One region of the Solibacillus daqui genome, then DNA from elsewhere that is predicted to be linked to it. Evidence: predicted binding sites of a transcription regulator. Region 1 holds the regulator's gene; the other holds the start of a gene.
What was found. The regulator LexA, encoded in region 1, represses DNA repair genes until DNA is damaged. The targets are predictions, from matches to a motif close to CGAACATATGTTCG.

Region 1 (11,366 bases):
TCCATATATTCAATATAACGGCGGTGAACAGTCGCTTTACTGATTGGGATACCAAGACCCTTTAATGTCATGGCAATCTCAGCAAATGTTAGTCCTTTTTGACGCAATTGCACAATTTCTTCGATTGGTACTTCTTTTCGCTCTCGCCCTTCAATATTGCCTCGATTTTTTAAATTATTTTGGGGCATGTAACCATTTTCAACTGCACGGCGCATACCTCGACGTATTTTGGCATTGTGCATACGACGTTGATATTCTTCAACGATCGCTAAAATTTCAAGTAGCATCGTATCCATTTCATTTAATGCAATTGGGCCAGCATCATTTAATGTATAAACTGTCGCTTCATATTTTTGAATTAAATGAAGAACCGCCATTCGTGCATTACCTCGACCTAAACGGGTTTCATCTTGCACAAATAAAACCTTCACCTGATGGTCTTTCATAAAATCGAGCATATCTAATAAACCATCTCGGTCTACTTCATAGCCACTATGCTGATCTTTGTAAACGCTAAGCTCTGTATAACCTAACGATTTGGCATAGCTCGTTAATTCTTCCTGCTGGCGAACTAACGATGTTTCTTGCGTGTCTTTATCGGTGCTAACACGACAATATAATACTGCTTTAGTTTGATCCATCACTTCTCGCTACCTTAACTGTCTTTTCCTTAACTGTCTTTTCGTTCGTTGAATCGTTTTGATTTAAATTGGCAATATAGTATGAATCCTTCTCCACAGGTACTACTAATACTTGGCCGTATAATACCTTTTCATCTTGTAAGCCATTTTCTTCTTTTACAAAGTTAATCCAATCGTTCTTAGCCATTTTACCACGATATGTTTCTGCTAACGACCATAAAGTATCACCTTGTACGATTGTCACTTGTTCGTATTTTTCGATTTTCTCATCTTCAAAAATTAAAAATGTAAATAATAAAATAGAAAATGCTAATAACATTGATGTGAAGCTGTTTAATTTGAATTTTTTCATTGTAGAAACCCCTTTTAGAGAATGTATGTTCGTAATATTTGTCTTTATAGTAATACGAACATATGTTTTTGTCAACTCTTTTTCGAACCTATGTTTGCATTTTTGTTCGCATACTGATATAATGTATCTAAGAAAATAGCATTATAAAGAGGTGAGTTCGTTGACACAAAAAATTTCAAAAAGGCAGCAAGCTATTCTAACTTTTATTAAAGAGGAAGTTCGTGCTAAAGGTTACCCACCATCAGTTCGTGAAATTGGTGAGGCTGTTGGTTTAGCTTCTAGTTCAACTGTCCACGGGCATTTAGCTCGTTTAGAAAGTAAAGGGCTTATTCGTCGTGACCCTACAAAGCCACGTGCAATTGAGGTATTAGATCAAGAAGAGTTGACCATCCCAAAATCAGGTGTCATTCATGTTCCTTTAATCGGTAAAGTAACAGCTGGATTACCAATTTCAGCAATCGAAGACATCCAAGAATATTTCCCACTTCCTGATACGTACGGCACATCAGAAGACGAGTTGTTTATGCTTGAAATTATGGGTGAATCGATGATTGAAGCAGGTATTTTAGATGGGGACTATGTCATTGTCAAAAAAACAGCTACAGCCAATAACGGAGAAATTGTTGTGGCAATGACAGAGGAAGATGAAGCGACTGTCAAACGATTCTTCAAAGAAAAAACACATTTCAGACTACAACCTGAAAATAGTTCAATGGAGCCTATTCTTGTCAACCAAGTTTCGATATTAGGTAAAGTAGTAGGATTGTATCGTAACGTTCATTAACTTTAAAATCCCCCATCAACTACATGATGGAGGATTTTTTTATCCTTAATATTGAACAGCAGCTTCGATAAAGCTATTAAATAGTTTTTCTGAAGGTTGATCATTTTGTAGCCCTTCTGGATGCCATTGCACACCAATACAGTATGGATGCTCTGGATGTTCAATTCCTTCGATAACACCATCTTTCGCTTGGGCATTTATTAAAAATCCTGGCGCAACGATATCAACTGCTTGATGATGATAGGAATTTGTTAAAATCGTTTCTTGCCCGATAATTTCCTGTAATTTGGATGGGAACAATTCAACCGTATGCGTTAATTCATGACGCATAGACGCTTGAGTATGCTTCAAGACATTCTTTACTTGAGTATCTATATCTTGAAGTAACGTCCCCCCAAAAGCAACATTCATCACTTGTTCTCCTCGGCAAATTCCAAGCATAGGCATATTGCGTTCAAAAGCTTTTTTCGCAATTAGAATGTCACTTCGATCGCGTTCATCAATAACCGTTCCCAACTTATAATGCGGTTCTTGATCAAAAATGAGCGGGTTAACATCATATCCTCCAATTAATAATATAGCGCTTAAACCATTCAGTACCGTGTCGACTGTTTCTTCATCCATATATGGAACACAAACTGGGATACCCCCAGCGCGTTTAATCGCTTGAATATACGAATTGTTTATTTCCATTTTCCCTTCGACTGGATGCATCGTTAATCCAATAATTGGTTTCATCGCTTTCCTCCAACAACAGTCGTTTTACATTCCTCAACAAAACTTTTAAATAATCGTTGTGCATGAGTATTACCAAGTGGAGCCAATTCTTCTGGATGCCACTGCACTGAAATACAATACGGATGATCCTCGTGTTCAATTGCCTCAATTATGCCATCCTTTGCAATTCCCGATAAAACAAGCCCTTCTCCTAGCTTTCCAACGGATTGATGATGAAACGTATTTACGCGGAACATATCCTCTTCAAAAATAGCTTTCATTTTTGGTGTTAGCACTTCAACATTATGTGCCAACGCTCCACGCTTTGATTGCTGCTTATGACCAATTGCACTTTCGAATTGGGTTGGAATGTCTTGAATAATCGTCCCACCAAAAAAGACATTCATAATTTGCATACCACGGCATACACCTAAAATCGGCATACCTCGTTCAAATGCGCGCTTCATAAACAATAAATCACTATCATCACGCTTCCGTACAACGCGACCTATATTTTGATGTGGTTCCTCACCAAATAGTTCTGGGTCAATATCTTCTCCACCAATTAAAATAATGCCATCCACACGATCAAGAAGTGCATCCACATGCTCCTCTGACGCATTAGGCAAACAAATGGGGATTCCACCTGCTATTTCCACCGAATCTAAATAGGCATTATTAATATCCAATTTTTTATCAATATCATACATTGTTAAGCCAATAACTGGTTTCATCTCACTATCCCCTTAGAAATATAATTATAATTCAAACTATTCAAATTATAATACTATATCACTATGAAATACTAGTATCTTAAAAGTAGATGATGAGACATATTTTTAAGCACAACTTTAGAAAAAACAAAAAATCACCCAATATTTTATAGTTGGGTGATTTTTTTGATTATTTTTTTGCTAATAGCTCCATAAAATACCCTTGAATTTCTCTCCAATTGTGGACGCGTTTATAGCCATCTTCGGCCGCGTTATACGGCATTGAGTAAAGCAATCCCGTACCACTAAAGGCTTCTAGTTGTCGTGGGCTATCATCGATTAAAAAGTCCGTATGTATTACGGCTTTATTGCCACAGAATACGATGTTTTGCGTTTTTATAAATGGCAAATGTTCCATTAACCAATCATACTTCGCATTAAATGAACCCGGCACATCCATTGCAGCAGTGGCAATATAAATTTCAAAATGTTCTTGTAGCCCTTTTATGACCTCAATACAATCTGGATCTAGTACTGCTAAATCACGGAAAAAATCTGGCTCATTTAATAGCGCAAAAAATTTCTTAGCATCTTCTTGTGATAAATCACGTTGTGTTGTTAATAAAAATTCGTCTTTTGTAAAATTAGCTCCGAAATTTTTATTATAAGTGTCGCATAATTTTGAATAAAAATCCGCTAACACTTGGTCCATATCAATCGCAATACTCGGTTTCATCATATGCCTCCTCAAACATTCCCTATTATTAGTTTATACAAAGCATTCACAAAAAAACAAGCGTAAGCCTTAGCAGCGAACATATTTACGCTTAAAGCCGATTCGGTCCTTTTCTATTTGCTTTTCAATTTCTAATGCAGCATGTAAAATGCCTGGTTTCTTACCTTCACGTTGCATTTCAACAGGGCCAATTTCATGTGAGATTTTTAATGCTTCCTCATGGAGTGGTTTAAACGAAACGCCAACTGTCATGACAAAGTTATTCATTGATGCTTGTGTTCTCGGCGGCGCATCGTGAATCTCTTTCTTTACTTTCTCAAGCATGCCCTGAATTTTCTGAACTTCAAAATATTCATCTTTACGATTTCCTAATAGCCAACAATAACAACTCCAACCAGCTGACATTTTCAATTCATTGCCACTTGCAATCCATTTATCACTTACTTGCTGGGCAATATCCGATTCTGCAAGTGTTACCGCCACAATATAATCTGAAATCATGTAAAAATAAGCACCATCAATCCAGCGGTCATAATCTTCCTCAGTCATCGCTTTTGGATCTGCAATTACCCCTGCAAAATACATCGCATCATAATTGCCCGATGCATATAACTGTTCAGCTAACTGTTGGTCAATTTTAATTTGCTTTTTATATGGCTTCATCGACCCTGTTGTTACACCGAATACAGGCTCCACAGCTCCATTACCCATATATATCTTTTTGGTACGCTCTTTCCCGAGTGCCTCTAATTCTTGCATCATCGTTTGAAATCCCATCTATAGTCCTCCATTCTGCTTATCTACTTAAATAATGACATCTTATTTTAATACAATAATCTATTTTTTCCATTCTGTCATTTTCATTACGTTTACAAAAGTTAAATCCAAATACCGGTAAATATCTCACAGTTAAAATAAAGACTTTATCTCAATTGATATGCATTCAAGATTGTCCAAACTTTTAATTTTGAATGCTCTCATATTTTATATTCTTAAAACTTTTTAAGGATAACGAGCTAACATTTTCTCATACTACCTTTATAACTAAGTAAGGATGTGATCAATTTGGTCAAAACAAAATTCGCAAACCTAGGACCTGAGCAGCTTAATGAATTAAAAAGTCTTGAAGAAAAATTAGGTGTAACTTTACTTGCATACGACCACTTCGCGACTGAGGAACAATCCGAAGAAGAAAATAATTCGAATACAATAAATCCTTCGTAAAATTAGAATGTCAACACAAAATATTGTACTGATTTTGAAGCGATCATTTCTTGCCACTTATCTGAGTGATTGCTTAGATTTTTTTATGGTTTTAATTAGTCGACATGTTTAGAAAGTATAGCATCTTGTTTAATTGTTAATAGTAATAATGGTGTAATAACACCAAATAACTACGATGGAGGGATTTTTTATGAACAACATTCGTGAAGGTTTAATCCCAGCTATTTTAGGTTCTGCTGTTACTGTGACTGGAATTGCACTAAAGCAAAAAAATGGTCCTAATAACATGATTGCACACACTGTATTTGGATTCGGTTTAGCCCATATCTTGTTGGGTGCAATTGACCTTGTAGAACATCGTCGTTAGTAATTGAAGAGCACAATTTTGTGCTCTTCATTTATTTCCAATCATATTAGTAAGAAGAAAGTAAGGTGTGCAAAAATCCCTAAAGGTTTTACAGGCAGTGTTACGGTTGATATCATAGACCGCGTTTATTACGTATTACACTTTAATAATAGGCTTTGTTAAATAGTATTGTTGTTTTTCAGGCAAAAAATATGGGAACGTCTGATTTGGACGTTCCCGTTCTTATTCCGTTATAGCACCCGTTAATGAAATAGGTAATTTATTTATTATAATCTTACCAGTGTACTTGAAGTTTATTACCATTTGGGTCATAAAAGTGGAAAAAGGCATGACCATTATCTTCTTTTATATCCTCGACCTTAACTTGATTATCAATTAAGTATTGATGAAATTTAGATAATTCTGGACTTGTAAAGCCAATGCTAAATTCTTGTTCATTATCAATTGTAAAATGTGCAAATGTTTCATCTTCGGTAGGAACTAAGATAAGTAAGAAAGGTCCTTCATTTACTTTTAAAATTGCAAGTTCCTCAGTATTGTTTAGTAACTTGAGACCTAATACATCTCTATACCATTGTACCGACAGTTCTAAATCTTTTACAGGAATTCTAATATAATGTACTTGTTCAATAAATGATTTACTCATAGCCTTCTCTCCTTTATTTAATCCGGTATATCAAATAGTTCCCTTTCTAAATACCTTTTTCCTTCCGATTATTGAATTAACCTGCCCCTTTATAATTGGAACCAGTTCAAATAATGGTCTAGATATTTAGTCGCTACACCAGTTTATGAGAAAAAACAAAAATAGCACTCTAATGAAGGTACTCATATAAAGTAGCTTTTCATTGTATAGTCAAGTATAATTATATCGACATAATTAATATTATTAGTATTTCAAATGAATATAGTTACTTAAAGCAACAAGAGAGAGTCTTTATATACATTTTAAAAGTGGGGAATTTTATTTTGACTGAGAAGTACTTTAAAATAATCGGATTACTTGTTTATGGCTTAATTCTAAGTGGGATAATCGGTTCTATTTCTTCTGTTTTTTTAATTTTAGTTAATGGGTTGACAGATTTTTTATGGACTGACATATCCAATAATTTAAAAACACCCTTCATCTATACATTATTTTTATGTATTTTTGGTGGTATTTTAGTAGGTTTTAGCAGGTATAAGTGGGGAAATCTTCCTAAAACAGCTAATGATTCTATATTTGAATTAAAAACAACTCAAAGAATTGACTATTCTTATGTATGGCTCAATTTTTTAATTGCTTTTTTTATTTTAATCTTCGGTGCAAGTGTAGGTCCCGCAGCAGCCATATTAAGTTCTGTTATTGCGTTATCGGTATGGCAGGGGGATAAAATGCGTTACTTTTATTTTTCCTACAACGAATGGAAAAAGGAATCATGGTTAATTAGACTGAAAAAATTAGCATTACCTCATAACTACCTTATTTCCTATGATCCTGATCGGGCTCCTAAAGAGAAAAAGCTGCTTTTACTTAAAAAATTATTATATATGGTATTTATCGTTAACGGTATGGTTGCCTTTATGTTTTTAATAAAAATATCAGACCAACCCCCTTTTGTGACAAAATTAGGGGAAACTAATTGGGGTTTGGATGAATTGATTCTTTTTATTCCTTTAATTTTGTTTGGTATTTTATTTAGTAAACTATATGAACTAATGGAAAGAACAATGAGTAAAGTCTTCTCTAAAATGAACAATAAAATTATTCTAAGTGCTGTTATCGGTGGAATTGGTATTGGTTTGATGTCTTTAATTGCTCCTAATCTACTTTTTTCCGGCCAACTTTCTATGCAAGCTTTGCCTAGTTTAGTACCGACACTTTCGATTGCTACATTAATTTTGGCTTCTGTTTTAAAACTGGTTTTAATGGAGTTTTGTTTAAAATCAGGTTGGGTTGGTGGAAATGTTTTACCAGTAATATTCGCTTCCATATTACAAGGCTACGCTATCGCGACGCTGTTTCCACAACTAGATATGCTTTTTATCGTAGCTGTTATAGGTAGTAGTGCTTCGATCTCTATTTTAAAGACACCTTTACTAGTAGGACTGTCTCTAATGCTATTTTTCCCGAAAGAGTTAGCCCCGGTTATATTAATCATTGTGGTTATATTTATTGGGTTAAGTAAAATGAGTAATAAACTTCCACAAAAAATAACTGCTTCATTTTAGTTAGAGACGCTGGGTAGTTAGATATTTGTGGAATAAAGAGATTTAAAATAATCAATAATTTTTTAAAAAATAGTTATTAAAAATAAAAGAAAGCTGTCATTTTGATTAATCTAAATATGACATAGCAGAGCTTATATCAATTCTCCCTAAAAAATCTATATGTAAAATAAAAATGCACACAACTAAAATTGAATTTAGTAATGTGCATTTTTTTAAATGTGAAACATTATATATAAGCCATTCATAGAAGATTATGAATTTGTGGGCAATTTGTGGGCAAACTGAAAAATGCTTTGTGGGCAAATATTATTCATAAATTTATTCATATTTACTTCAAATAAAATATGGTTATTAACGCTCTTTTATATTCGTGACCAACTTATATCTTATTTAACCTTAACAGCCGTTGTATAATATATACTGCTACCTTCTACATCTATCTTTGGCACTTCTAATCACCTCGAAATTAGCAAAAGACCAAGATAGCTATCTTGGTCCATAAACATCCATCAAGCGTGATAAAACTACACGCTCTTGTATTACTCTTATAAAACGCAAAGTAAAGCTAATGATTATTGTCCTGATTATCATTGTGGTTATCATTTTGGTTATCATTTTGATCTTCTTGTTGTTCAGAAGGTTCTTCAGTTGGATCAGGCTCCTGTTCATCATTAGCTGTTCCACACCCATACAATAATCCTGTAGAAAGTATTACTGCAAACGCACCAGTTATTACCTTTTTCATGTATTCACCTCATTTTCAAGGAAATTTTCTTCACCTTTATTATTGTCTTAACTATTATTGCGTATACGTATTTTTAAAGGGAAAGCACGAGTTAAATAAAAAGAAGAGTAGGCAACAAAATAACCCAATAAAACAAATCCATTTACCACGCCATAGATTCAATTCTACTAACAGTTTTTGATGATATGCTTTAACAATAGTCTGCTGTAGTTCGTCCCATTCCCAATCCGTTTTTTCTTTCGGGTACTCGTTACCTATGCTATTTTGCCACTCTTTTATCTGATACAAATGCTCAGGTATCATCATGCCAGTTTGCTAATCAGTGATGTTTAAATACAGAAATGCTCCTCCTATCATTGTGCCCTTAAATAACAAGAACATTCGTTCTCATCTTTTCGTATTATAGAACAATTGCTCTCATTTAAAAATGTGGAATTTTATGTTAAATTGGAATTAAAGAATACACGTAAAAAAGCCCGTTAACTAATTACAGTCCCTAGATTTATACGGATTTACAGGGTTAAGGCAAATATTGCATCCAAACACCGCTTTGGGAACTAATGTTATACTTAAAAGTGTTTCGTGATAATAAATTCGTTTAATTCATAAAGTCATTTGAAATTACTATGTATTAAGATGTTCTGTAAACAGATTGTTGTATAAGTTAAGTTAAAGTTGAAAAATGTGGGAGGTGGCAGCATTGCAAAGTAAACAGAGTATGGGGTTGCTTTCTTTTATTAGTCTAATAGTTGGACTTATTTTCCTAGGTGTCTATATTACTACGGGAAATTCGTTTATTGATGACAATATAACAATGCTACTCGGATTTACCTTTCTAATTCTCTCTTTTGTTTTATCCTTGTTCAGCAAAAAGGACAAATTAGGAAGGGTATCGCTATACGTTTTCCCAATACTTGTAGTTATTTATTTATTGTTTTTCGGAGTTATGTCTTTATTTTGGAATACACCATAAGAGTGCAACTAAAGGGCGCGATTGTTGAATACGCTTAACTTTTCTTCTTTAACTAATGGAGGATTTAATGCAACAGGAACTAATAATGTATACAAAATAAATACAAATAACGTTGCCAAATAAGACTTTGGTAGCCTCTATATTCCTTATTATAAAATATAGTAAAATCAGCTTAATTATAAAGGTTGGGTGAGCTAAATGAGGATATTATTAGAAATACTACGAGTTATGTTTATTTTTCTAATTTTAATGGCGATTTTAGGCACTTTTTTTGAAAACTTATACTTAAATATTGGCAATGGTGCTGAAAAAAATAGTTGGATAAGCTTAATCGCTATTATTATTCTCATTTTTGTATTGTATCGAAATAAATTTCAATTTAGTGGATGGTATGAGGGTGAAGGTAAAGAAAAATTGCCAAGAAAAGTTTCTCAAATATTAATTACAAGTTCAATTATTTTAATATTGATACCACCAATTATTGCTCAATTAAATTGATTCTAAGTACAAAAAACGAAAAATTATTATTACAACTTTATACAAAATAACGTTCCCAAAATAAAAGTTTAGGCGCACATTAAAAAGTCACGAATGTTGTTAAATCAACGTTTCGTGACTTTCATAATGAACATTGTTTATACATCATTTTATACAAATAGCATAAAGTGTGGATACAGCAATGTTTTCACTCGCTGGGCTTGTTCTTCACTTTGTATAAAATCGTGTATATTGTTGACTTGAAATAAAGATTGATTAAAACACAGCTATAAATGATGATTCTTATAGAAAATCATAGCCCCAATTTTTAACAAAGATTGATCATTTCGGAAACCGAATATTCAAGTAAAGCTCCCGTTAGCACAATAATGATTAACTAATCCAAGTCCTTTTCACATCTTTGGATTTCCATTTATTATCTTTATAATAGACTATTACTTCTACTCCAACACCCCCATCACCCGAACGATACTTGGAACCCTCAAAAAAGATATTGTTGTTAACTTTATATTCAACTTTTTCAATTCTAAGAAGTACGCCATCCAAAACGAACGTATCTGTATTAAATAATCCTTTTTCTTTCAGTTGTTCAAGAGTAGCATCCATTACCTCAACTTTATATTTTTCCTTAAAGTAGCTTAAAATTTCTTCTTTATCACTTTCATTTATTTCCTCAAAATTACTCATATCAATAGCTATATATTCCATATCACTACTTAATGCTTCATCTTGTTCCATAATAGAGTCCAATGCAATACTATATATTTCTCCTAAATGTTCCTTTGGTTCTAATCCAGTATTGCAAGCAGAAAGCAAGACCGACAGTATAAACAGAATACTAAAATATCTAAATTTCAATTTTATCCCATCCTTTTCTATTTAGACGGTGTATTTTAAGTTCCGTTTCAAAAAAATGTTATTCAACTAACCTGCTCCTTTAGTTCAATAATAAAAAAAGAGCTGCATATGCAACTCAATGATCTTCAAGTAAAGCACTCCGTTAGTTGAACAAGCAATCTATCTATAATCTTTTATTCCATCTTCAAAAGCCTGTCTATCTTCATTCTCAATCCCGTGCAATGCTTCTTGTAAAGCAAATGTGCTTTTATAAAATTTAACTCGTTCAGATATTTCATTACCGTTAGGATATAGGTTAATACAAATATCAAAAAAATCTTCGCCATAGCTAGAGAGTATTCCAGCAAAGTCATACGCCGGATCTCCTAAACCCGAACCACCAAAGTCTATTATCCCTGAAATCATACTTTTTTCTGGATTCCACAAAATATTAGCTGCTCCAAAATCTCCGTGTATAAGTGTTAAATCTATATTTGAGAATGCCTTCCCTTTTAGGGACGTTTCAAAAAATTGCGATATTTCCTTTTGGGCATCTTTTCTGATAAAA
Region 2 (11,366 bases), 1.9 Mb from region 1:
AAAAAAAGGTACAGGCAGATTTTGCGGTGGTAAATGAGTTACATGACCTAATTACAACTGAAACGGTGTATGACATTACGTCAGAAAAATTAGTCGAAGGTGCGCTGCGGGGAATGGCGGATGCAATAAATGATCCATATAGCACGTACTATACGGAACAAGAAGCTGCGTTTCATAAGCAAACATTGGCAAGTGAACGGGTTGGTATCGGGTTGGAGTTATCAGAAGTGAACGGGAAATTCATTGTTGTAGCGCCAGTGAAAGCTTCACCGGCAGAGAAAGCAGGAATTCGTCCGCTAGATGAGCTTGTTCAAGTGAATGAAACTAGACTAGAAGGAATGACATTCAGTGAAGTGATGAAACTAATGCAAGGGAAAGAAGGGGAAACACTAGAGCTTGTATTGTTTCGACCAGAGTTAGATAGTCATGTGAAGCTATTAGTAAAGCGTGAGAAGCTAAAAAATACAACTGTCCAAACACAATTACTTGATGTTGAAGGCGTAAAAATTGGGTATGTGATTGTTTCACTATTTGCTGAAAAAACGGCTGAAGAATGGAAAAATGCATTGGACATATTGTTCACTAAGGATATTGAAGGCTTAATCATTGATGTGCGCGATAACCCAGGTGGCTATTTACATAGCGTTGCACAAATGATGAGTATGTTTGAACAAAAAGAAACTATTTTTGCTTATATGCAAAATCATGATGGAGCAACAGAGCCGTTGAAAACAAAAGCAAATGAAGCATTTGAGCCATATGCAAAGCAGTTAAAGTCAATGCCAATTACGATTTTACAAAATGAAGGCAGTGCTTCAGCGAGTGAAGTGTTTGCTGGCGCATTGCAAGATTGGAAACGTGCAATGCTAATTGGTGTGACAAGCTTCGGAAAAGGAACTGTACAACAAACTTGGGAACTACAAAATGGTGGAGAAGTCAAGCTCTCAACAAATAAATGGCTGACACCTTCTAAGCGTTGGATACATCAAGTAGGGATTGAACCAGATCTTGAAGTGAAGCAGCACCCGCTTTATAAAATGGAAATGAAAGTGCTCAAAGGCCGTTTTGATGTGGGGGAGTATGGTGAAGAAGTGGCATATACTCAACGAGTGCTAAGTGAATTAGGCTACAATATTGAACGTTCAGATGGTTTTTATGATATGGATATGGCAAATGAAGTTGAAAAGTTCCGTAAGAAATATGATTTACAAGATGGTAGGCATTTAGATGAGGTATTTTTCCGAGAGCTCACTATGCAGATTCAAAAATTTAAACATGACCCAGTGAATGATATGCAATTGCAAATGGGTGTGAGCTATATCATGCATCAATTGGAGTAAAAGGACTATCGTGTAAGTGAAATGCAAAGAAATAGAAATACAAATAGGACTACGCAATATGAAAAGGATTTGATACAATTAGTCGTACGGTAGGTGAGAGCATGAACGAAACAATTATTATCGAAATTTTAAAAGGTATTGGTCGCTTTTTTATTAATCCACTATTTTATATAGCACTCATTTCAGCAGTTTTTTTAGGCTATCGTCGTGTGAAACGAGAACGTCGCTTTTTTCATATTAGAATTTTAGACGGTTGGTCGGAGCTTAAAAATATGTTATTGATGGGCTTTGTTTTATCGTTGATTATTTCATTATTTAGTGTCGTAATTGGGTTGACGATCTCACTAGAATTATTAGTGGCGGTATTCTTAATTAGCTTTATTGGCTTAATTGTATTTATGTATCATTTACTTTCGCCAATTATACTGATGACGCTCGCATTTTTTGTGATTGTGTGGATGGATTGGCAAAATTGGTCTTATTCTATTTGGGGCTTTGATTTAGCGGCGCGTAATGTTGTCGATGGCTTAGTGATAACGGTACCAGTGCTTGCGGGGCTATTGTTAATGGCGGAAGGTATTTTAATTCGTCGTAACGGGGCAAAGTTTGCATCGCCGATTGTTGAAACGACAAAGCGCGGTCTAAATGGTATTGGGTATTATAGTAAGCAGCTTTGGTTATTGCCACTTGTGACGATTATTCCGGGTGACGGCATTCAAAGTTTTGCTCCATATTGGCCACAGTTTACGATTGGTGCAGAGCAATTTTCAATTATTGTGTTTCCATTTGTGATTGGATTCCAGCAAATGGTCCGTCAAAAACTACCAATTTATGTGTATCCGAAAATGGGAGAAAGCATTATTTTGACGGGTGAATTGGTATTGATTGTAGGCTTACTTGCTTACTTCATGCCGGTGCTTGGTGCGGCTGCATTAGTATTGGGTGCCATTTCACGTACGGTAATAGGTATTTACTATAGTCATTTAGAGGATCGTAATAGCTATGCGGTCATTCGTAGCGATAAAGGGGTCATGATTGCAGGCGTATTACCGAATTCGCCAGCGCAAAAAATGGGCCTAGTTGCTGGTGAAATTATTAAACGAGTGAATGGGCAGCATGTGTTGACTGAAGATGAGTTGTATAAAGCATTACAAATTAATGCAGCACATTGTCGGTTAGAAGTGCTCGATCATTCAGGCGAGCTACGTTTAACGCAGCACGTCGTTCACCGTGAAGATAATCATACGATAGGATTGCTAATTGTAAAATAAACAACTAGGATTTGTCCGAGAAGTATTTCTGGGACAAATCCTTGAGCCGAGGCTGGAGGCTAGCACGAAGCTAGTCATGAATGCGTTGTCACAGGACGTGACGCTTTTAGCATTCGCTCTTTCCTTCTGACCACCGCAGAAGCACCGCTCTCAAGCGGTTAATTAACACATGAACGAGGGGCTGCCCGAAAAGTATATACTTTTCGGGCAGCCCCTTTTTGACAAGAAATGTGTTTTTCTAATTTATTATGTTTATCACTGTTGAGTATTGTGAAGTATGTTACTATAAATGTATCACTAGTTGTTTGAATTATTTGAAAGCGTATTAAAAGTTTGCCGTTCATAGCAGGAGTTGGGTTTTGTGTTTGATTGGATTAGTATTGATAATGTCGAATTATTGATTGAAAAATATAAATTGCTTGGGCCTTGGTTTAGTGTGTTATTAACGTCTATTGAAGCATTTTTACCGTTTCTTCCGCTGTTTGTCATAGTTGTTGCCAATGCTGGTGCATATGGATTGTTTTGGGGCTTTCTGTTATCGTGGCTTGCAACTGTGGTGGGTTCATATTTATTTTTTTTAATGATTCGTTATTTTGGTAATCATCGACTTTTACAAAAACTTAAAGCGCAAAAGCAAGTAAAACAGCTGATTCACTGGGTCGATGTACGCGGCTTTACACCGCTATTTGTGCTGTTATGTTTACCGTTTACCCCTATTGTTGTTGTCAATACGGTAGCGGGATTATCACATTTAAAAAAGAAATACTATTTTTTAACGTTACTCATTTCAAAGCCAGTCATGATTTTTTTTATTAGTTATTTAGGTAGTGACTTACGTGCCATTTTGAGTTCACCTATGAAAATTGTTGTATCCTGTTTGATTATTGCCGTGATTTGGGCACTCGGTAAATGGATTGAACGGTATTTAACTAAACGGGTTGAACGTGATTTACGCAATATTAAGTCCCGTAAATAACAAGTGTAAGCGCTGCTAATGTAAAAAATAGCAGCGTTTTTTCAATGGGCGCAGTATTAGATGCGCGAACGTGTATTCTTATAATATAATGAGTGTATAAAAAAGTGAGGTGTAGGCGATGACATTGCGTGTAATATCTGGTCGAGCAGGTACTGGGAAATCTACTTTAATTCATAAGGAAATTGTCGAGGACCTAAAGACAAATGTACTTGGCTACCCGATTTTTATTTTAGTACCAGACCAAATGACGTTTTCGACAGAGTATGAGCTGACGAATAATTATGATATTGAAGGTATGATGCGTGCGCAAGTAATGACATTTAAACGACTTGCGTGGTTTGTGTTACAAAATGAGGGTGGTATTGCTCGCGAACGTATAGATAATACCGGCTACCGCATGCTATTACGTCGTATTTTAGAAGAGCATCAAGAAGAGTTTTTACTATTTAAACAGGTTGCAGGAAAACGAGGCTTTACAAAAGAAGTCGAACAAATTTTAAAGGAATTTAGTCAGTACAACATCGATGTGGCCTCAATTCAACCGCTAATTGAAGCATTACGTTTAAATGGAGCGAGTGAAGTACTGCTCCATAAAATGCATGATATCGAAATTATTTTACAGCAATTACAACTGCGCATTGGTGCAGAATATGTCGATGGTGACGGTGATTTTCCTTTATTGCTAGAGCGTATGCCGAAAATGGAAAGTCTACGCGAAACGCATGTTTATCTAGATGGCTTCGTGTCATTTAATGGTCAGGAGTTTGCAATTTTAAAAGAATTACTCATTTATGCGAAGCGTGTAACGTTAGTGCTACCAATGGATGATCCACAGGTAGATAAATTAGATGGTTCAACGTTTTATCGTGCGGCAATGACCTATGATAAATTAAAGCACGAATTGGCCAAATTGCAATTTGAGCGCAGCATTGTTATAGAAGAAGAGCCACGCGTGCATTTAGAAATAAATTATCGCAGCAATAACCGTGATTTACAGCAAATTGAACGAAACTTTAATGAACCATTTATGACATCTGTCGAATCATTAGGGAATGTGCAAATTATCGAGGGAGTAAATCCACGCGCAGAGGTACAAGGTATTGCCCAGGAAATAAAAAAGCTCATTGTTGAGCAGGGGCTTCGTTATAAGGATATTGGGATTATGTATCGACAAGCGGATGTCTATGATCCAATAATTGGTACAACATTCACGCAATATGAGATTCCTTATTTCTCAAACGAAAAGCGCGCGATGTTGTACCATCCTCTCATTGAATTTAGTCGTTCCGTTTTAGAGATTATTACGTCGAATTGGAAATATGAGCCGGTATTTCGAAGTGTGAAAACTGACCTCTATTTTCCGTACAATGCAAATTTAGCAGCAATGCGCGACCGTGCTGATATTTTAGAGAATTTTGTCATAGCCAAAGGGATTGTGCATGATCGCTGGTTCGATGAAAAGGTTTGGCATTACCGCCGTTTTAAATCATTGGAAAAAGTAAATGCAGTGCAAACAAAAGATGAGCAGGAACACGAAACACTATTAAAATCGGTGCGTGATTTAATTGTTGAGCCGGTTAAAAACTTGCAGCGAAAGTTAAAAGGCAACGTAACTGGTCGTAACATTGTCGTTGCTTTGTACGAGTTTATGGAAACGCTCGATGTGTATAAAAAGCTTGTTAAAATGCAGGAGCAAGAGGAAAAAGCACATACACTGCAAAAATCATTAGAGCATGAGCAAGCATGGAACGGCTGGGTGCATATTTTAGAGCAATTTGATTTGATGTTTGGCGACAAGGAAATGACCTTAGATGATGCGGCACAAATTTTAGATGAAGGTTTTGAATCCCTACAGTTTTCTAGTGTGCCACCGACATTAGATGAAGTAACGGTTTCGACATTAGAATTTGCCCGCTTTGATAATAAAAAGGCGATTTTCATTATTGGCGTCAATGATGGGGTCTATCCAATGCGTATGGATGCCGGTGGACTTTTATCGGATGCAGAGCGTGAAGTGTTTGAAAAGGCGGATGTCGAGCTAGCCCCTGGTATTAAAAGCCGACTGTTACAGGAAAGCTTTCTATTTTACCGTGCAATCGCTTCACCAACAGATTATTTGTTTGTTACATATGCGAGCGCTGATGAGGAAAGTAAGGGGAAGCTTCCATCAATTTATATAAATCGTCTGCATAAAATGTTTGAAGTGAATTCGGATGAAAAAACGGAACCAATCCGCACATTACGACAGCGTCAAGTGGTGGCCGACCCGCTTGATGAGCAAAATGCAGAGAATATGCTTGATTATTTGCAGCATCCGTCACCGGCAATTGGATTTTTAATGACACAGATAAAGCAGGCACAATTTGAGCGTCGGGAAATACCTGAACAGTGGCAAGCATTAAAAGCGTTTTATGAGAGGGAAGGCAATTGGCAACATGTGCTCAGTATTGTAACAAAGCCACTTTATGAAACAAATGAAGCGCAAAGCCTGACTGAAGAAACCGCAACCAAACTATATGGCGATAACTTTTTAGCGAGTGTTTCACGTATTGAAAAATTTTATAGCTGTCCATATTCGCATTTTGCCTCATATGGCTTGAAGTTACAGGAACGCACGGAATTTAAGCTAGAATCATTTGCGATGGGCGATCTATTCCATGAAGCGATTCGTACGATTTTGTCGGAAAAAGAGCAAACGATTGTACTTGATACGTATGTTGCTTGTTATAAAAAAGCCGATGATACGATTTCGAAGCTAATAGATTATTTTTCATACAACATTTTAAAAAGTAGCCATCGCTTTGAGTATATTAAAACTAAGCTGGTAAAAATAGTTGCTCGTACGATTTATGCTTTAGTAAATCAAAGTGAACTATCCAAATTCAAGGCGATTGCGCATGAAAAGCCGTTTGGTAAGCGTGATGATAAAAATACGGAACAAGATGACCGTAATCCACTTGATGCATTGGAAATTGAGCTAGACCATAACCGAAAAATGTACGTACGCGGCCAAATTGACCGAATAGATGCTTATAAAGATGCGCAAAATCTGTATTTACGTGTCATTGACTATAAATCAAGTGGGCGTAAATTAGATTTCACCGAAGTATATAACGGCATTTCACTACAGTTGTTAACGTATTTAGATGTAGCGATGCAAAACTTCCCAATCATTGCGCAGGAAGGGAAGTTCATTAAGAATTTATCGGAGCTTGAAAACATTATTGTACAAGCGGCTGGTATGTTCTATTTACATGTGCATAACCCACTAATTCCTACTGAGGATTATGAGCAACTTGATCAAGTAGAGAATTTGCGCCAAGAAAAGTTCAAACTAAGTGGTTATATGCTAAAGGATACAGAAGTTGCAAATTTAATGGATACATCGCTTGAGCCGAGTAAAGCTTCTATCATTGTCCCAGCAAAGTTTAAAAGTGGTAATGATTTAGAATTTGATAGTCGTTCATCGAAAGTCATTGAACCAGATGAAATGAAAAACCTTCAGCAATTTGTGCACCATAAATTCCGTCAAGCTGGCAATGAGATTTACAAAGGCAATACCGAAATTAAACCGTATAGCTTAGGTAGTCAAAAAGCATGTACGTTTTGTAATTTTAAATCGGTTTGTCAATTTGACGAAACAGAAACAGGAAATAGCTTCAATGAACTGAAGAAGCAAAAAGAGGAAGTCGTATTTGACAATATTAAAAAGGCGGTGTGTGAACATGGCGATTCCAACGAAGCCGATTGATGTGCAATGGACCGATGTGCAATGGAAGGCTATTTACGCAGCAGGGCATGATGTATTAGTATCCGCCGCGGCAGGCTCGGGAAAAACGGCGGTGTTAATCGAACGTTTAATTCAAAAGATTTTAGCACCAGAAAAAGAGCGTATTGATGTTGATGAATTACTCGTTGTAACCTTTACAAATGCGTCAGCCGCAGAAATGCGCAATCGAATGGCGGAAGCGTTAGAAAAAGCATTGTCAAAGGACCCGAGTAATGCCTTTTTACGCCGCCAATTAAGCTTATTAAATAAAGCGCAAATTTCAACACTGCACTCATTTTGCTTATCCATTTGTCGGGAGTATGCGTACACGATCGATTTAGATCCAGGTTTCCGATTGGCGAGTACGGAGGAAACATCACTTTTACAGGATGATGTGTTAATGGACGTGCTAGAAAAGGCGTATCGCGGCGATATGGATGCGTTGTTTTCGAAGGATGAGCTCTACGCATTAGTCGATAGCTTTGCGTCAGATCGTAGCGACCAAGCTATTGAGTTTTTACTACAGGAAATGTATAAAGTATCGCGCGTACAGCCAAAGCCATATGAGTGGTTACGAGAATTGCCAACGAAATATGACATTGATCCAGACGCACCGATTGATACATTAGCTGTTGCACAGGAAATTCGCCCATTTATCATTGCAAGCTTACAGGAAGCAGCAAGTCGATTAGAAAAGGGCTTGCAAATTGTATCGGTGGAGCCAGCACTTGAAAAAAATGTGCCGTTATTTGGGGCAGAATATACGGCGGTAAAGGCTGTTTATGAAGCGCTAATACAAGGAACATGGGAACAGGCATATGAATTAATGCCGGTAATTGAATTTGGTCGTATAAAAGCGGCAACCAAAAAGGATACGGAAGAAGACCGAGCAAAGTATGCAGTAGCAAAGGAGCATCGTGATCAAGCGAAGGCAATGATTACGGGTTTAAAAGAGACATTTTTCGCGCGCCATCCGAAGCTGTATGTACAGGAAATGGCAGCAACAAAGCCCATTTTGGAAACATTAGTGAAGCTCACAATTGAATATAGCGAGGCGTTTAAAAAGGCTAAGCAAGAGCGTGGGTTACTTGATTTTTCTGATTTGGAGCATTACGCACTTGAAATTTTAACAGCACCAAATAGTGATACAACACCACCAACCCCTTCTGAAGTAGCGATTGGCTTTAAACAACGCTTTAAAGAAGTGCTTGTTGATGAGTATCAAGATGTGAATTTTTTACAAGAAACGATTTTACAGTTTGTGAAAAGTGGCGATGAAGCAAGTGGCAATATGTTCATGGTCGGTGATGTGAAGCAGTCCATATACGCGTTTCGACTGGCAGAACCACGCCTATTTCTTGATAAATATAAGCGTTTTGATGTCGATCCTACGCACAATGGTATGAAAATTGATTTAAATGCCAACTTTCGGAGCCGTTCTGAAGTGCTTGAAGGGACGAATTATGTATTTGAGCAAATTATGGATGAGGAAGTCGGCGAAATCGAATATGACGAGCAAGCAAAGCTCAAATTTGGTGCGAGCTATGATGCGCAACAAGTGCCGATTGAGCTTGTATTATTAGAGGGAGATTCGAAAACACAAATCGTACCAGGGGCAGAAGATGATACGGAGGAGGAAAGCATTAGCGCAGCGCAACAGGAAGCACGCTATATTATTGAACGTATCCGTGGATTGGTTGAAAATGGTGGACAAGTTTACAATCCAAAAACGAAATCGATGCGTCCTGTAAATTACCGAGACATAGTTGTATTAATGCGCTCGCGTTCTTGGTATACAACATTTGCTGAGGAATTTAAAATGGCGGGCTTACCCTTATATGCTGAAACGGACGGGGGCTATTTCGAATCGCTCGAAGTGATGATTATGATCAACACACTAAAAGTGATCGACAACCCCTATCAAGATATCCCACTCGCATCTGTGCTACGAGCGCCATTTATTGGGCTAACGGAAAATGAACTCGCAGCGATTCGCTTAGTCAATGAAAAAGTGCCATTTTATGACGCGTTAAAGCTATACCGTGAAAAGGGAAGTAACGCGATTTCAAACGCTACGGAACAAAAGTTAGATAAATTCTTTAGCTTACATGAAAAGTGGCGAAATTTCTCACGTCACGGAGCGTTAGCTGATTTAGTGTGGCAAGTGTATTTAGATACGAATTACATTGAAATGGTTGGCGCAATGGCGAATGGCAAGCAGCGTCAGGCTAATTTACGTGCACTGCATGACCGCGCATTAAGCTATGAAAAGTCATCGTTCCGCGGCTTATTCCGTTTCTTACGCTTCATCGACCGTATGCACGCGCGCGGAGATGATTTAGGCATTGCAAAATCAATTAGTGAAGCCGATGATGTCGTAACTCTGTTAACGATACACAAATCAAAGGGGTTAGAATATCCAATTGTATTTGTGGCAGGTATGAGTAAAAATTTTAATACGAAAGATTTAGGAAGCCGTTATATTTTTGATCAGGAGTTTGGGTTAGCGATTAAATCAGTAAACCCAGATTTGAATATTATTTCAACATCACTTCCACATTTATATGTAAAAGAAAAGAAGCTTGCAAAATTAAAGGCCGAAGAAATGCGTATTTTATATGTAGCGATGACGCGTGCTAAAGAGCGATTAATATTGGTTGGCTCAATTAAAGATTGGGAAAAGCAAAAGGAAGAATGGCAGTTTTATCAGGACTTACAAGAAAAGGTACTGCCGAAATATGTACGTTCAAAAGCGAATAACTATTTAAGTTGGGTTGGTCCAGCGGTTGCACGTCATGACGATTTCCTATTTGCCAATTACCGCTCAGATAATGCGACAAAAACAGAAAAATGGACGATTTCAGTAGTGCCAAATAGTGATTATTTAGCAGCAAATGAGTTGACAGAAGTAAGTGAGGACCATACAAAACAAGTGGTGAACGAGGAATTAGTAACATTGCTAACGAATCGTTTTTCAGCCGTCTATCCATATGAACAGGCGGTAACAAAAAAATCGAAAACGTCTGTGTCTGAGCTAAAGCGTTTAGAAAGCTTGCAGCAAATGGATGAAGAACAGCTGTACAATACCGATGCAAAGCGTTACGTAAAGGCGAATGTTCCGAGCTTTATGCTGAAAGGAAAAAAGAACGAACGTGAACTTTCAGCAACAGAGATCGGAACTGTGGTACACGCAGTCATGCAGCATGCCCCTCAACAAGGCTTTACAACGCTTGAACAAGTAGAACAATTTATTCAATCTTTAGTCGAGCGTCAATTATTACAGCAAATAGAAGCCGAGGCAGTACAGGCTGATAAAGTGCTCGCATTTTTCCAAACAGAAATTGGACATCGCTTTACAAAAGCCTCGCAAATATTACGTGAAATGCCGTTCACACTCAGCCTAAAAGATAAGGACGGGGATGCCCAAATTATCCAAGGGGTAATTGACTGCTTATTTGAGGACGCTAACGGTCAGTGGGTGCTTCTAGATTATAAAACGGATTTTATTGCACCATCGATTTTAGACGATTTTGAGAAAGTTAAACAAAAAATGACCAAATCCTACCAAATTCAATTAAACTATTATAAACATGCTGTTCAATCGATTAAACGAATTGAAATTAGCGAGAAATATTTATATTTGTATAGCATTGGTCAACAGCTGAAAATGGATTAGGAGGACGAGTTGTGGAGTTTCGCCCAGTAGGTTCAAAGGAGCGTATTGTAACGCTTGATATACTTCGAGGTTTTAGTTTGCTTGGTATTTTACTAGTGAATATGTTTGGATTTTATTTACCGATGCCTCATATAGCAGATTTAAGTAATTGGTTTAGTGAAGCACAGGATATAATTTTGCAGCAACTTTTAGATATTTATGTGCAAAGTAGTTTTTATCCGTTATTTTCAATGCTGTTCGGGTATGGTTTAGCAATGCAGTTTTTAAAGGCAAAACAAACGGGGGCTAACTTTTATCGTTTTGCACCTAAGCGAATGGTTATTTTATTTGCAGT

Region 2: a site for LexA is predicted at 3,653-3,666, ahead of addB (helicase-exonuclease AddAB subunit AddB). Genes of this name have one in related genera too.

Annotation. Positions count from the first base shown of each region.
Region 1 covers NZ_CP114887.1:2,625,653-2,637,018, forward strand. The annotation lists gene O7776_RS12800 (YneB family resolvase-like protein) at 1-641, opposite strand, end outside; gene yneA (cell division suppressor protein YneA) at 628-993, opposite strand; gene lexA (transcriptional repressor LexA) at 1,154-1,777, shown strand; gene O7776_RS12815 (gamma-glutamyl-gamma-aminobutyrate hydrolase family protein) at 1,823-2,515, opposite strand; gene O7776_RS12820 (gamma-glutamyl-gamma-aminobutyrate hydrolase family protein) at 2,512-3,228, opposite strand; gene O7776_RS12825 (5' nucleotidase, NT5C type) at 3,398-3,943, opposite strand; gene O7776_RS12830 (DNA alkylation repair protein) at 4,013-4,720, opposite strand; gene O7776_RS12835 (hypothetical protein) at 5,009-5,167, shown strand; gene O7776_RS12840 (asparagine synthase) at 5,358-5,534, shown strand; gene O7776_RS12845 (VOC family protein) at 5,809-6,180, opposite strand; gene O7776_RS12850 (chloride channel protein) at 6,504-7,745, shown strand; gene O7776_RS12855 (hypothetical protein) at 8,311-8,490, opposite strand; gene O7776_RS20375 (YolD-like family protein) at 8,545-8,796, opposite strand; gene O7776_RS12860 (hypothetical protein) at 9,191-9,463, shown strand; gene O7776_RS12865 (hypothetical protein) at 9,662-9,961, shown strand; gene O7776_RS12870 (peptide ABC transporter substrate-binding protein) at 10,334-10,819, opposite strand; gene O7776_RS12875 (phosphotransferase family protein) at 10,979-11,366, opposite strand, start outside.
Region 2 covers NZ_CP114887.1:719,436-730,801, forward strand. The annotation lists gene O7776_RS03320 (S41 family peptidase) at 1-1,340, shown strand, start outside; gene O7776_RS03325 (PDZ domain-containing protein) at 1,442-2,611, shown strand; gene O7776_RS03330 (TVP38/TMEM64 family protein) at 2,973-3,587, shown strand; gene addB (helicase-exonuclease AddAB subunit AddB) at 3,706-7,338, shown strand; gene addA (helicase-exonuclease AddAB subunit AddA) at 7,313-11,032, shown strand; gene O7776_RS03345 (DUF418 domain-containing protein) at 11,044-11,366, shown strand, end outside.